Azospirillum brasilense: one gene and its partner. The protein of the gene in region 2 interacts with the protein of the main gene of each other region in a pairwise test. Links are inferred from orthologs where the notes say so. Each region holds a gene or a part of one and is shown on either strand. Other genes may lie near its edges.

Region 1 (5,214 bases), 360 kb from region 2 along the record:
CAGATGCTCGATGGTGCCGATGGTGGTGCCGTGGGCGTTGCCGATGACCGTGCACAGCTTGGTATCGACGACATGGTCCCAGCGCGCCGGGATCACCGCGGCGGGGCCGCTGAGATCGGTGCGCCGGAAGACAATGCCGGTGTTCGGCTCGGCCGGGGAAATCGTCAGGGTGACCGTCGCGCCCGTATGCAGCCCGACGCCCGAGCAACGCACCGGCTTCGCCAGGGTACGCTGCAGCATGCCTTCGGTCTTGATGCGATTCTGAGCCACGGTGTCTGTCCCGTTTCAATCTTGGTCTTGTGCGGTCGGTCCGCGATTTGCCGCCGGTTTCCGCCGAGGGCGGGGCGGGTCATCGCTTATGACCGCATATGCTAGGTATCATTGGCCCCTGTGGAGGACAAATCACTCTTTGTTACCGTTTGTTGCAGGGCGGTAGAGCGCCATCGCCGGACGCGAAACCGGCGTCCCCCAGACACGAAAAGACCGCCCCCGGAGCGTTCTTGCGAAGCTCTGGAGGCGGCTGAAGTCTAACAGGTTGTGGATACCCGCCGATGCCGCTTCGAAAGAGGCGGCGGCGACCGGCGGGTTGCTGTTGCCCTCAGATCAATTGGGCCAGCCTCGTTGACGCGTCAGTTGGCCTGACGGCGCAGGAAGGCGGGGATGTCCAGCGCTTCCTCGTCGATCTTTTGCGTGGTGCCGTCGCCCATCACCTGCGGGCGCGGGGCCTGGGCCATCGGCGGCTGCGGGGCGGCCATCGGCGGTTGCGGCATCACCGGCTGCTGGTGCTGCGGCTGGTGGTGCTGGGGCTGATGGTGATGCTGCGGCTGCGGGGCCGGCTGCGGCGCCGGCTCGGCCTTGCGGCCGGCCAGACCGGTGACCAGACCGAACAGGAAGTTCGGCTTGCGGGCCGGCGGCTCCGTCTGGGCGGCGGCGGCGAGCTGGCTCGACATCGGCGGGGCGTTCATCGGCTGGCGCGGGCCAGGATCGGCGGCCTTCGGGGCGATGAAGTGGCCGTCGCGGCGCTCGCTGTGCAGCGGGCCGGTGGCGACGTTGCGGGCCGGAGCGGCTTCCATGGGCTGCATGGCGTCGTGCCCCATCGGCATGTGCGGGTGGGGCGCATGCTGCGGGGCGTGCTGGACCATCGGGTCGATGGGCTGCTGGACCGGAACGTGTTGCTGGACCTCGGCCGGATGGTGCTGGGGCTGGACCTGCGGCTGGACCTGGGGCTGCGGAACGCCGCCCATCGGGCGCGGGGCCAGACCGGCGCCGGGGATCGCCGGGGCAACCGAGCCGGAGGCGAGCGGCGCCGGGGCGGCCTGCGTCAGGCCGGCCGCGCCGGCGGGCTTCTTGGCGAGGCCGCCATTGCCGCCGTTGCGGTCGGAGACCAGCGACAGGTTGACCGGATGCAGGGTGCGCGGGTTGGACATCGCCGCGGCGTCAATGCCGGTGGCGACCACCGACACGCGCATCACGCCGTCCAGCGAGCTGTCGAAGGTCGAACCGAAGATGATGTTGGCGTCCGGGTCGACCTCGTCGCGGACGCGGTTCGCCGCCTCGTCCACCTCGAACAGGGTCATGTCGTAGCCGCCGGTGATGTTGATGAGGACGCCGCGGGCACCCTTCATCGACACGTCGTCGAGCAGCGGGTTGGAGATGGCGGCCTCGGCGGCCTCGATGGCGCGGCGTTCGCCGCCGGCCTCGCCGGTGCCCATCATCGCCTTGCCCATCTCGGTCATCACCGAGCGGATGTCGGCGAAGTCCAGGTTGATGAGGCCGGGCATCACCATCAGGTCGGTCACGCCGCGCACGCCGGAATGCAGAACGTCGTCGGCCATCTTGAAGGCGTCCGCGAAGGTCGTCTTCTCGTTGGCGATGCGGAACAGGTTCTGGTTCGGGATGATGATCAGCGTGTCAACATACTGCTGCAGCTCGGCGATGCCGGATTCGGCCAGCCGCATGCGGTGCGCGCCCTCGAAGTGGAAGGGCTTGGTCACCACGCCGACGGTCAGCAGGCCGCGCTCGCGGGCGGCGCGGGCGATGACCGGGGCCGCACCCGTGCCGGTGCCGCCGCCCATGCCGGCGGTGATGAACACCATGTTGGCGCCTTCGAGGTGACCGATGATCTCCTCGAGCTGCTCCTCGGCGGAGGCCCGGCCGACGTCCGGCTTGGAGCCGGCGCCCAGGCCGCGCGTCATGGTGGTGCCGAGCTGGACGCGCTTCTCGCAGAGCGAGCCCTTCAGGGCCTGCGCGTCGGTGTTGCCGACCACGAAGTCCACGCCTTCGAGGTTGGACTTGATCATGTTGTTCACGGCGTTGCCGCCGGCGCCGCCGACACCGAAGACGGTGATGCGGGGCTTCAGCTCGGGTTCGATGCTGGGGATGGTCACGTTGATCATGTTATGGCCTCCACAACCTTTTGATTGGTTCGATGCTTTGCGTCGCGGGTTCTTTGCCCGGTTGGGTCCGGGTGGTGTTTTTAGGCAGGAATGGCGTGGTGCGGCAGGAGCCTTTTTAGGGCCGGGAACCATGTCCGGTGGGTCATAGGTTCTCCCGCAGCCACAGGCCGACGCGCCCGAAGAACCCCGTGCCGGCGCCAGCCTCATGGCCCGCCACGGGAAGTTCCGCCGGATTGCGCACGGCGTGGAGAAGGAGGCCCGCGGCGGTCGAGTAGGACGGACCGCCTTGCGCCTCGTTCAGACCGGTGATCCGCGTCGGTCGCCCGATGCGGACCTGTTTGTCCAGGATCAGCTGCGCCAACTCGCGCATGCCCGGAAGCTGGCTGGCGCCGCCCGTCAGGACGACGCGCCGGCCGACCAGCTTCGCGTAGCCGGAATGCTCCAGCCGCGAGCGGACATGCTCGAAGATTTCCTCCAGCCGCGGCTGGATGATGCGCACCAGATAGGATTTCGGCAGGTTGTTGGCGCCGAGGCGCTCCTCCTCGCCGACCTGGGGAACGTCGATCATCTCGCGCTCGTCGGCGGGGCTGTTGATGGCGCTGCCGTGCAGCGTCTTCATGCGCTCCGCATGGACGACCGGCGTGGTCAGCCCGCGCGCGATGTCGTTGGTGACGTGGTTGCCGCCCAGACGGATGCAGTCCGACCAGACCAGCGTGCCTTCGGAGAAGACGGAGATTGTCGTGGTGCCGCCGCCCATGTCGATGCAGGCGGAGCCCATCTCCATCTCGTCGTCGACCAGACAGGCGAGGCCGGATGCGTAGGGGCTGGCGACCAGACCCTCGATGTCGAGGTGGCAGCGGGCCACGCAGGTCTGCAGGTTGCGCACGGCCCCGGCGGGCGAGGTGATGACGTGGGCCTGGACGCCCAGCCGCTCGCCGTACATGCCCTTGGGATCGCGGATGCCGCGGCTGCCGTCGAGCGCGAAGCCCACGGGGATCGCGTGGACCAGCGCCTGGTCCGGGCCGACCTGCAGGCTGCGGGCGTGGGCGAGCGCGCGGCGGACGTCGCTCTCCGTCACCTCCTGGCCGGAGACGGGAACCTCGGCGTTGAAGCCGTGGGAGATCGGGGAGGACACATTGACGATCACGTCGCGGATCGTCTCGTTGGCCATCTGCTCCGCGGCGTGGACGGCGGCGCCGATGGACGTCTCCGCCGCTTCCATGTCGATGATGGCGCCGGCGCGCACGCCCGTGGCGATCTGGTGGCCGATCCCCACGATGCGCACGCCTCCCGCATCCTCGACGCGGGCGATGAGGCAGCACACCTTGGTCGAGCCGACGTCCAGCGCGGCGATGATCCCGCCGCGCGTGGCTCGTTTTGGCTTTTTCGCCCCGTTGAAGCCCATGTTCAGCACAACCCTATGGCCTCGATGCGTCCGGTCGTTCGCGTTTCAGAAAGAGGGGTTCAGAAAGAGGGGAGGCGGAGGATCACGTCTTCTTGCCCGGCTTCTTCTTGTTCTCTTCCTCCGTCCAGGGCAGGACGGCGGTGGCGGAGGTTTGCAGCACGGCGCGGTCGTTCTGGCGCAGGTCGATGGCCACGATGTCGCGGTCCAGCACCTGTCCCGTCGCGTCCATCTCCGCCAGCTGGCGCAACGCGGATTGCATGCGGGCCTCCGGCAGTTTCACCACGACACCGTTCTTCAGCTTGAGATCCCAGCGACGGTCGCCGACCCAGGAGGCGGCGCTCACCTTTTCGCGCAGAGCCGGCACGTTGTCGAGGGCCGCGAGCAGCTTCGGCACCTGCATCGGCGCGTTGGCGCCAACGACCTGCGGCAGCGTCTCGATCCGGCGGTTGCCGCGCCGCGCCAGCTCGGTTGCGTCGGCCAGCGGGCGGCCTTCGCGGTCGATGACGGTGAACTTGCGGTCGTGCTGCCAGATCGCCATCGGCTGCCGTTCGGTCAGGCGGACGAACAGGATGTCGGGCAGGTGGCGCTCGATGGAGGCCGAGGCCACCCAGGGCAGGCTTTCCAGCTTCTCCTTGGCGTCGGACAGCGTGACGGCGAGGATCGGGTCGCCGCGCTGCACGCCCAGCACGCGCAGGATGGAGGCCGGGTCGGTCTCGGTCCGGCCCTCGACCAACACATCGGCGATGGCGAAGCCGGCGGACGCACTGGTCTGGATCAGGCTTTCCTGCAGCGCCGCGGTGGTTTCGGCGATGGTGCCGCGCTGCCACGCCGACGCTGCCATGCCGGCGACGACCAGGACCGGCGTCAGCAGGATGGCCGCCTTGACCGCGGGGCGGGTCCAGCGCGGCCAGGCGCGGCGGCGGTTGCCTTTCTGGGCCGACTTCGCCATCGCGCGCGGCGGAACGGGCCTATCGTCGCGGCCCCGGTTCGCAGAGCCCCCGAAACCGGGGCGGAACTGCGGATCGATGCTCAGTCGAGTTGACATGCGGCGTTCTCCACCATCCAAGCGACGAGAGCCCCGTAGGTGAGCCCCACGGATGCGGCCTGTTCGGGAACCAGCGACAGCGGCGTCATGCCCGGCTGGTTGTTGATTTCCAGGAAAAAGAGTCCGTCGGTCCCACTTTTACGATCATCCCAGCGGAAGTCGCTGCGCGAAACGCCGCGGCACCCCAGGGTCCGATGGGCCAGGACCGCCAACCTCTTGGCTTCTTCCGCGACATGCTCGGGAATCTGCGCGGGCACAGTATGAACGGCATGACCGGCGCTGTATTTAGCCGTGTAGTCATACACCTGTGCTTCAAAGCGGATCTCCGTCACGGTCAGGGGGCGGCATTCGCCGTCCAGCCCGCCCAT
Region 2 (8,198 bases):
CCATCTCATAGCCGGGTTCGGTGATGCGCGACTTGTAGGCGGTGCCGTTCGGCGCGTTGGTCACCTCGTAGAGGCCGCGCAGGACGAGGTCGAGATTTTCCTTCTTGACCCCGATCGGCGGCCAGCTCGTCTGTTCGCCCGACAGCGCCTTGATCTGCTTGGTCAGGTGGGGCTTCACCGCGAAGCCGCCGTTGGCCAGCCGCGCGGTCATGGCGACGAGCTGCATCGGCGTGGACAGCACGTAGCCCTGCCCGATCGCCGCGATCAGCGTTTCGCCCTGCGCCCAGGGCTTGCCGAGCGCGCCCTTCTTCCAGTCGATGGAGGGGATCAGGCCCGGCCGCTCGTGCGGCAGGTCCAGCCCGGTCAGCTGCCCCATGTCGAAGCGGTTGGCCATCTCGGCGATGCGGTCGATGCCGATGCGCCGCGATACGTCGTAGAACCACACGTCGCAGGAATGGCGCAGCGCGCCGACGACGTCCACCGTGCCGTGCCCGCCCTTCTTCCAACAGTGGAAGCGGTGGTCGCCGAGGTCCATGTGGCCCGGGCAGAAGACCGTGTGGTTGCGGCTGATCAGGCCAGACTCCAGCGCCGCCAGAGCCACCACCGGCTTAAAGGTGGAACCCGGCGGGTACTGCCCGGCCACCGCCTTGTTGTTCAGCGGGGTCGCCTGGTTGGACAGCAGCTCCTCCCACAGCTCGGCGCTGATGCCCATGGTGAACTGGTTGGGGTCGTAGCTGGGATGCGAGCACAGGGCGTAGATGCCGCCGGTGTGCACGTCCATCACCACGCAGGAGGCGCTGACCTCCTGCGACAGCCGTTGCTGCACGAATTTCTGCAGGCCGATGTCGATGGTCAGCTGGACCTCGCGGCCCGGCTGACCCTCGTCGCGCGACAGCTCACGGATAACGCGCCCGACCGCATTGACTTCGAGCTGGCTGGTGCCCGCCGTGCCGCGCAGCGCCTTCTCGTGATACTTCTCCATCCCGGCCTTGCCGATGCGGAAGCCGGGCAGCGACAGCACCGGGTCGCCGTTTAGCTCCGCCTCCGACACGGCGCCGACATAGCCCAGGATGTGGGCGGTCGCCTCCGCCTCCGGGTAGTGGCGGATCTCGCCGACCTCGATGGCGACGCCCGGCAGGTCCGGCGTGTTCATCTCGATGGTGGCGACCTGTTCCCAGGTCAGGTTCTCGCGCACGGTGACCGGCACGAAGCGGCGCTTGCGGTGCAGCTCGCGCATCACGCGGCGGCGGTCGCCATCGGTCAGCGGGACGATCTTGGAGATCTTGTCCAGCGTGTCCTGGATGTTGCGCGTGCGCTCCGACACCACGACGACGCGGTAGTTCTGCTGGTTCACCGCCAACGGCGCGCCGAACCGGTCGACGATGGTGCCGCGCGACGGAGCGACCAGCCGCAGGCTGATGCGGTTCTCCTCCGCCAGCATGGTGTAGCGCGCGGATTCCACCACCTGAAGGTAATAGAGCCGCCCGACCAGAGCGGACAGACCGGCGAGCTTCAGCCCGCCCAGCACGGCGGCGCGGCGGGTCAGCAGGCGGTAGCGGTCGGTGTCGCGGTCCATCGCAGTCAAAGGCTCACATCCTCTGCCAGATCATCCCTGCCCGTCACCCTTGCCGGCTATCCCTGCAGAAACGCACGGTGGACGCGGATCAGCATCCAGGCGATCGCCGGGAAGAAGGCCATGGTCAACAGCGCCTGGAACAGCGCCGGCCGGAACGGCAGCACCGTCGCCTGGAGCGCCGAAAAGGCCAGCCATTGAATGCAGGCCACGCCCATCATGACCAGCCCGAAGCCGAACCACATCAGGGCGAAGGTGCTGGACGCCAGCACGCGCCGCTGGCTGGACACCGCCCAATGGACCAGCACCAGCACCAGCGCGTTCACCCCCAGCGGTCCGCCGGTCAGCAGGTCCTGCAGCAACCCGATCAGGAAGGCGGTGCCCGGCCCCATCAGGTCGGGCCTATGAATCGCCCAATAATAGACGGCGATGGCGGTCAGGAAAGGCGCCACCGACGCATAGCCGGGCAGCGGCACCGGGATCATCCCGGCCAGCGCCAGCATGACCGTCACCGCGAACGGGGCGAGATTCCGCCCCGTCTTGTCCAGCCGCTGCCACAGGGTCAGCGTCATTTCGACTCGGATGACGGTTCCGACTCGCTTCCCGGCAGGCTGAACTCGACCAGCTGCAGGTGCTCGACCCGCGAAAGATCGACGTTCGGTTGCACCCGGACGCCACGTTCACCAGCCGAGGACACCACGCCCACCGGCAGGCCCGGCGGGAACTGCCCGCCATGACCGGAGGTCACCACCCGCTCGCCCACCTGCACCGGGGCTTCCGGCGGCAGGTAAAGGAGCCGCGTCTGGTCGGAATTATCGCCCGCCATCACCGCCCGCTGGCGCGAGCGCTCCAGCACCACGGGGATGCGTGTGTTGATGTCGGTCAGCAGGAGGACGCGCGCCGACCACTCCCCGACCTCGATCACCCGGCCGACCAGCCCGCTGCCGGCGATGGCCGCCTGCCCCTTGCGCACCCCGTCGCGGCGGCCGGCGGTGACCACCAGCGTGCGCAGGAAAGAGCTGCCGGGAGCGGCGATGACGCGTGCCGTGATGAAGGAGGAGGACGGCTCCGGCGTCGCCTTCAGCAGCGAGCGGAGGCTGATGTTCTCCGCCTCCAGCCGCAGCGCCGCCTGCTTCCACTGCAGCAGCCGCGCGTTCTCCGCCTTCAACCGCTGGTTCTCCTCGAAGGCGTTCTGCACCTCGACCACCGACTCCACGACATGGGCGGCGGTGGCGGCGGGGCGCGAGATCGCGTCGAGGATCGGGGCGAAGGCGTCGGTCACCCGAGCGCGCGCGCTGTCCACCGACAGCGCGTCGATCCGGCCCACCATCATCAGGGCGATGGAAGCGAGCACCAGCAAGAGAAAGGAGAAGCGCTGGGCGAGCGCCCGCAGCGGAGCGGCAAGGCGCACGACGGAACCGGAATTGCGAGGCTTCACAGGATCATCCCGTCCAGGTACGCGATCCGCCCCCGGCTACGCCGGCGAATGGACGAACCACCGGGGGAACCCAACCGAGCAATACACCAATCAGTAGGCGCTGACCAAGACGTTTCGCAGCGTCTTCATCTCTTCCAGCGCCCGCCCGGTGCCCAGCGCGACGCAGGACAGCGGGTCGTCGGCGATCGACACCGGCAGGCCGGTGGCGTGGCGCAGGACGAAGTCCAAGTTGCCCAGCAGGGCGCCGCCGCCGGTCAGCACGATGCCCTTGTCCACGATGTCCGCGGCCAGTTCCGGCGCCGTGTGCTCCAGCGCGACCTTCACCGCCTCGACGATGGCCGACACCGGCTCCGCCAGGGACTCGGCGATCTGCCGCTCGGAGATGATGAGCTCCTTGGGCACGCCGTTCATCAGGTCGCGGCCCTTGATCTCCAGGATGCGGCCCTCGCCGTCTTCCGGCGGGCAGGCCGAGCCGATTTCCTTCTTGATCCGCTCCGCCGAGCCTTCGCCGACCAGCAGGTTGTGGGTGCGGCGGATGTAGCCGATGATGGCTTCGTCCATCTTGTCGCCGCCCACGCGGACCGAGCGGGAATAGACGATGCCGCCCAGCGACAGGACGGCCACCTCGGTGGTGCCGCCGCCGATGTCCACGACCATGGAGCCGGTCGGCTCCGTCACCGGAAGCCCGGCGCCGATCGCGGCGGCCATCGGCTCCTCGATCAGGAAGACGCGGCGGGCGCCGGCGGCCTCCGCCGATTCCTGGATCGCGCGGCGCTCCACGGCGGTGGAGCCCGACGGCACGCAGATGATGACCTGCGGGCTGGCGAAGCTGCGCCGGTTGTGCACCTTGCGGATGAAGTGCTTGATCATCTCCTCGGCGACTTCGAAGTCGGCGATGACGCCGTCGCGGAGGGGGCGGATGGCCTGGATGTTGCCGGGCGTGCGGCCCAGCATCATCTTCGCCTCGTCGCCGACGGCCAGCACCTGCTTCTTGCCGCGGACGTTGGCGATGGCCACGACCGAGGGTTCGTTCAGAACGATGCCGCGGCCCTTGACATAGACCAGGGTGTTGGCCGTCCCCAAATCGATCGCCATGTCGGCGGAAAGCACGCCGAGGAGTTTGGAAAGCATGGACCCGACTAACTCTTCATTGCGGTTGAGACGGCCTTGCCGGCGATGTGCCCGCTCCGATGCGGAGGGCCACGCCCGCCAACGGTTCCATAGACGAATGCCCCTTCGCGCTCAAGCGGAGAGTGCAGCCGGCACGCCTTGCCGAGCCCTGTTGCCGACGCCCGTGGGGCGGGTGCCGGCGCCGGTCCGGCGCTCTGGTCGATGGGAGGCGGTCCTTGAGGCAAGGCCGGTCCCGGCGGAATGTCCAGTCCCCGAGATGCTGGCGGATCGCCATCATTCGGTGCCCGCCACACTGCCGTGTCAGGGTTAATTTTCCGTCAACAGGAGGAGGAAGCCTCCGGCGTCCGGCCAAACGCCCCGCTCGCGGCGGGGGTATCCTTAGGCTGATTCCCAACCCGCCGCAACGGCTTTGTGTCGGGTTTGAAACCGCTCCGGCGCCCCGGTGCCGGCCCCCTCCGGCGGCCTCAATGATGGTCGGATTTCGCCGCGGCCGCAGCCTTGCCGTGCGCTCCGTGATGGCTTCCCTCCAGCCGGTCCATCAGGGCCAGCAGGACGCCCGACACCACGAAGGTCATGTGGACGATGACCATCCACATCAGGTTTTCCTTGCTGGTGTTGTCGATGTTCATGAAGCTCTTCAGCAGGTGGATGCCGGAGATCGCCACGATGGAGGCGATCAGCTTCAGCTTCAGCCCGCCGAAGTCGACCTTGCCCATCCAGTCCGGACGGTCCTTGTGATCGGCCACGTCGATCTTCGACACGAAGTTCTCGTATCCCGAGAAGATCACCATCAGCAGCAGGTTGCCGGCCAGCGACAGGTCGATCAGGGTCAGCACGGCCAGCAGCACGTCCTTTTCCTGCATCTCCAGCACATGCGGGACGATGTGGAAGATCTCCTGCGTGAACTTCGTCAGCAGAAGCACCAGCGACACGACGAGCCCCAGATAGAAGGGGGCGAGCAGCCAGCGGCTGGCGAAGATGATCTGTTCGAAACGGCGTTCGATCATGACGGTCGGCGTCCGTGCTTGGTCATAAGGGGTAGAAGGGCCGGACTCTTGCCATTTCGCACATGCGAAATCAACCGTTCCCGTGCGGCGCCCGCCGCGCCACCCCGCGGCAACGGCACTGGCCTGCGGGGCTGCGAGACGGTAAGATTTCCGGCCGTCCGCCGCACCGATAAGGCCAGCCCCATGAAGCACCCCGCCCCGCACATCGTCACCGCGTTCGAAGACGCCATGAAGCGGCTGAAGGCCAGCATCGTGCAGATGGCGGGCGCCGCGGAAACCCAGCTGGACGGCGCGCTGACCTGCCTGACCCAGCGGAACCCGGAGCAGGCCCGCGCCATCGTCGAGTCAGACGCGCGGCTCGACAGCTACGAGCACGAGATCGAGGCGAACTGCATGCGCATGCTGGTGCTGCGCCAACCGGTGGCCGACGACCTGCGCGAGGTGATCGCCGCCCTGAAGATCGCCGGCAATCTGGAGCGCGTCGGCGACCACGCCGCCAACACCGCCCGCCGCGCCGTCTCCGTGGCGGAGTTTCCCGAATCCCCGGCGATGAGCACCCTGCCCAATCTGGGCCGCCTGGTGCGCCAGCGCCTGACCACCGCGGTGGATGCCTACGTGGACGGCGACGTCGAGCTGGCGCTGCGCGTCTGGCGCACCGACGACGAGGTCGACGCGCTCTACACCAGCCTGTGCGAGAGCATCAACCAGTCGGCGGCCCGCCTGCCGGAGATGTTCACCGCCCACATGCATCTGCTGTTCATCGCCAAGAGCCTGGAGCGCATCGGCGACCACGCGACCAACATCGCGGAGGTGGTGCATTTCGTGCACACCGGCCGGCCGCTGCTCGACGAGCGCCCGAAGGCGGATCGGTCGCGGGGGGATGTGTAAGGGAAAGCGAGCGGTTGCCCCCTCCCCGACCCTCCCCCACTGACGCAGGGGAGGGAACTGCCGCCGCTGCGCATCGTCTCCCTCTCCTGCGCAGCGGGGGAGGGCCGGGGTGGGGGCAAGACAGTGCAGCGGCCCCACAAACGAAAAAGCGCGCCTCGCGGCGCGCTTTCCCGTTTCTCGATCCAGGAACCGATCAGTTCTTGGACTTGTCGACCAGACGGCGCTCGGCGATCCAGGGCATCATGGCGCGCAGCTTCTCGCCGACCTGCTCGATCGAATGCTCGGCGTTGCGGCGGCGGGTCGCCTTGAAGGACGGCTGGCCGGCCTTGCACTCCAGCATCCAATCGCGGACGAAGCGGCCGGTCTGGATGTCCTCCAGAACGCGCTTCATCTCGGCCTTGGTCTCCGGGGTGATGATGCGCGGGCCGGTCTTGTAGTCGCCGTATTCGGCGGTGTTGGAGATCGAGTAGCGCATGTTGGCCATGCCGCCCTCATACATGAGGTCGACGATCAGCTTCACCTCGTGCAGGCACTCGAAATAGGCCATCTCCGGGGCGTAGCCGGCCTCGGTCAGCGTCTCGTAGCCGGCCTTGATCAGCTCGGTCAGGCCGCCGCAGAGCACAGCCTGCTCGCCGAACAGGTCGGTCTCGCACTCTTCCTTGAAGGTGGTCTCGATGATGCCGGCGCGGCCGCCGCCGATGGCCGAGGCGTAGGACAGGGCGATGTCCAGCGCGTTGCCCGAGGCGTTCTGGTGCACGGCCACGAGGCAGGGCACGCCGCCGCCGCGCTGATACTCGCCGCGGACGGTGTGGCCGGGGCCCTTCGGCGCGATCATGAACACGTCGAGGTCGGCGCGCGGCTCGATCAGGTTGAAGTGCACGTTCAGGCCGTGCGCGAAGGCCAGGGCGGCGCCTTCCTTCAGGTTCTTGGCGAGATCGTCGCGGTAGAGGTCGGCCTGCAGCTCGTCCGGGGTGAGGATCATCACCACGTCGGCCCAGGCGGCGGCCTCGGCCGGGGACATGACCGTGAAGCCGGCGTTCTCGGCCTTCTTGATGGTGGCCGAGCCGGGGCGGAGGGCGATGCGCACGTCCTTCACGCCGCTGTCACGCAGGTTGTTGGCGTGGGCGTGGCCCTGGCTGCCGTAGCCGACGATGACGACCTTCTTCCCCTTGATCAGGTTCACGTCGGCATCACGATCATAATAGACGCGCATGGTGGTCTTCCTTGGATTTTTCGATCTGGTGGTGCGAGTTTTGCGCAGCGGAATTACTCCACCGGCGAAAGGGCCGCGTCAAGCAGAACACTGTTCGGTAGGCGGATAAAGGACGGCGGGCTGGGTCGCTTCACACTCATGGCCCGCCGTCATAAGGCCGGGATCAGAACCCGGTGGCTCCCTTGGACATGGCGACGACGCCGGTCCGGCTGGCCTCGACGAGGCCGAGCTGGGCCATCAGCCCGACGAAGTCGTCGACCTCCGCCGTCGTGCCGGTCAGTTCGAACACGAAGGATGTCAGGGTGGCGTCCACCACCTTCGCCTTGAAGATGTCGGCCAGGCGCAGCGCCTCGATGCGGCGCTCGCCGGTGCCGGCAACCTTGACCAGCGCCAGTTCGCGCTCCACCGACGGTCCCTCGTCCGTCAGGTCGTGCACCTTGTGCACCGGCACGAGCCGGTCGAGCTGGGCCTTGATCTGCTCCACCACCATGCGGGTGCCGGAGGTGACCAGGGTGATGCGCGACAGGTGGTCGGCGTTGTTCACCTCCGCCACCGTCAGGCTTTCGATGTTGTAGCCGCGGCCCGAGAACAGGCCGATGACGCGGGCCAGCACGCCCGGCTCGTTGTCCACCAGCACGGCGATGGTGTGCTTCTCGATCTTCTCTTCCACGATCCGTACTCCGCCAGAGGGCCTTCAACCGTTCGTCTTGGTCGCCGCGATCAGACCAGCACCATGCCGTCTTCCGGCGTGGCGTCGGACGGGCTGTCCTCCGGACCGAACAGGATTTCGTTGTGGGCCTTGCCGCCGGGGATCATCGGGAAGCAGTTCTCCTTCGGGTCCACGGCGATGTCGATGATGCAGGGGCGGTCGGTGACGGCGAGCATCTTCTCGATGACCTCATCCACCTCGGCCACCGTGGTCGCGCGCAGGCCGACGCAGCCCCAGCT

What was found.
Region 1: the proteins of AMK58_RS05545 (region 2) and ftsA interact in binary tests that used the Escherichia coli proteins (3 or more experiments, as listed by UniProt). The link is inferred for Azospirillum brasilense from one-to-one orthologs.

Annotation. Positions count from the first base shown.
Region 1 is NZ_CP012914.1:860,437-865,650, forward strand. What follows is about bases 1,671-4,472. They hold ftsA (cell division protein FtsA), read right to left. Parts: upstream 3,802-4,472; coding sequence 2,539-3,801; downstream 1,671-2,538. Other genes in these bases: ftsZ (cell division protein FtsZ), read right to left, coding at 1,671-2,396; AMK58_RS03900 (cell division protein FtsQ/DivIB), read right to left, coding at 3,884-4,472. Outside these bases: lpxC (UDP-3-O-acyl-N-acetylglucosamine deacetylase), read right to left, coding at 1-270; more of ftsZ, read right to left, coding at 630-1,670; more of AMK58_RS03900, read right to left, coding at 4,473-4,846; AMK58_RS03905 (D-alanine--D-alanine ligase), read right to left, coding at 4,831-5,214. UniProt on the Escherichia coli protein: Essential cell division protein that assists in the assembly of the Z ring. May serve as the principal membrane anchor for the Z ring.
Region 2 is NZ_CP012914.1:1,216,322-1,224,519, reverse strand. The notes cover bases 2,123-5,064. They hold AMK58_RS05545 (rod shape-determining protein), read right to left. Parts: upstream 4,143-5,064; coding sequence 3,102-4,142; downstream 2,123-3,101. Other genes in these bases: AMK58_RS05540 (TIGR00645 family protein), read right to left, coding at 4,607-5,064; mreC (rod shape-determining protein MreC), read right to left, coding at 2,142-3,011; mreD (rod shape-determining protein MreD), read right to left, coding at 2,123-2,145. Also shown: mrdA (penicillin-binding protein 2), read right to left, coding at 1-1,576; more of mreD, read right to left, coding at 1,633-2,122; more of AMK58_RS05540, read right to left, coding at 5,065-5,149; phosphate signaling complex protein PhoU, read left to right, coding at 5,333-6,037; ilvC (ketol-acid reductoisomerase), read right to left, coding at 6,231-7,250; ilvN (acetolactate synthase small subunit), read right to left, coding at 7,414-7,920; AMK58_RS05520 (acetolactate synthase 3 large subunit), read right to left, coding at 7,971-8,198. UniProt on the Escherichia coli protein: Forms membrane-associated dynamic filaments that are essential for cell shape determination. Acts by regulating cell wall synthesis and cell elongation, and thus cell shape.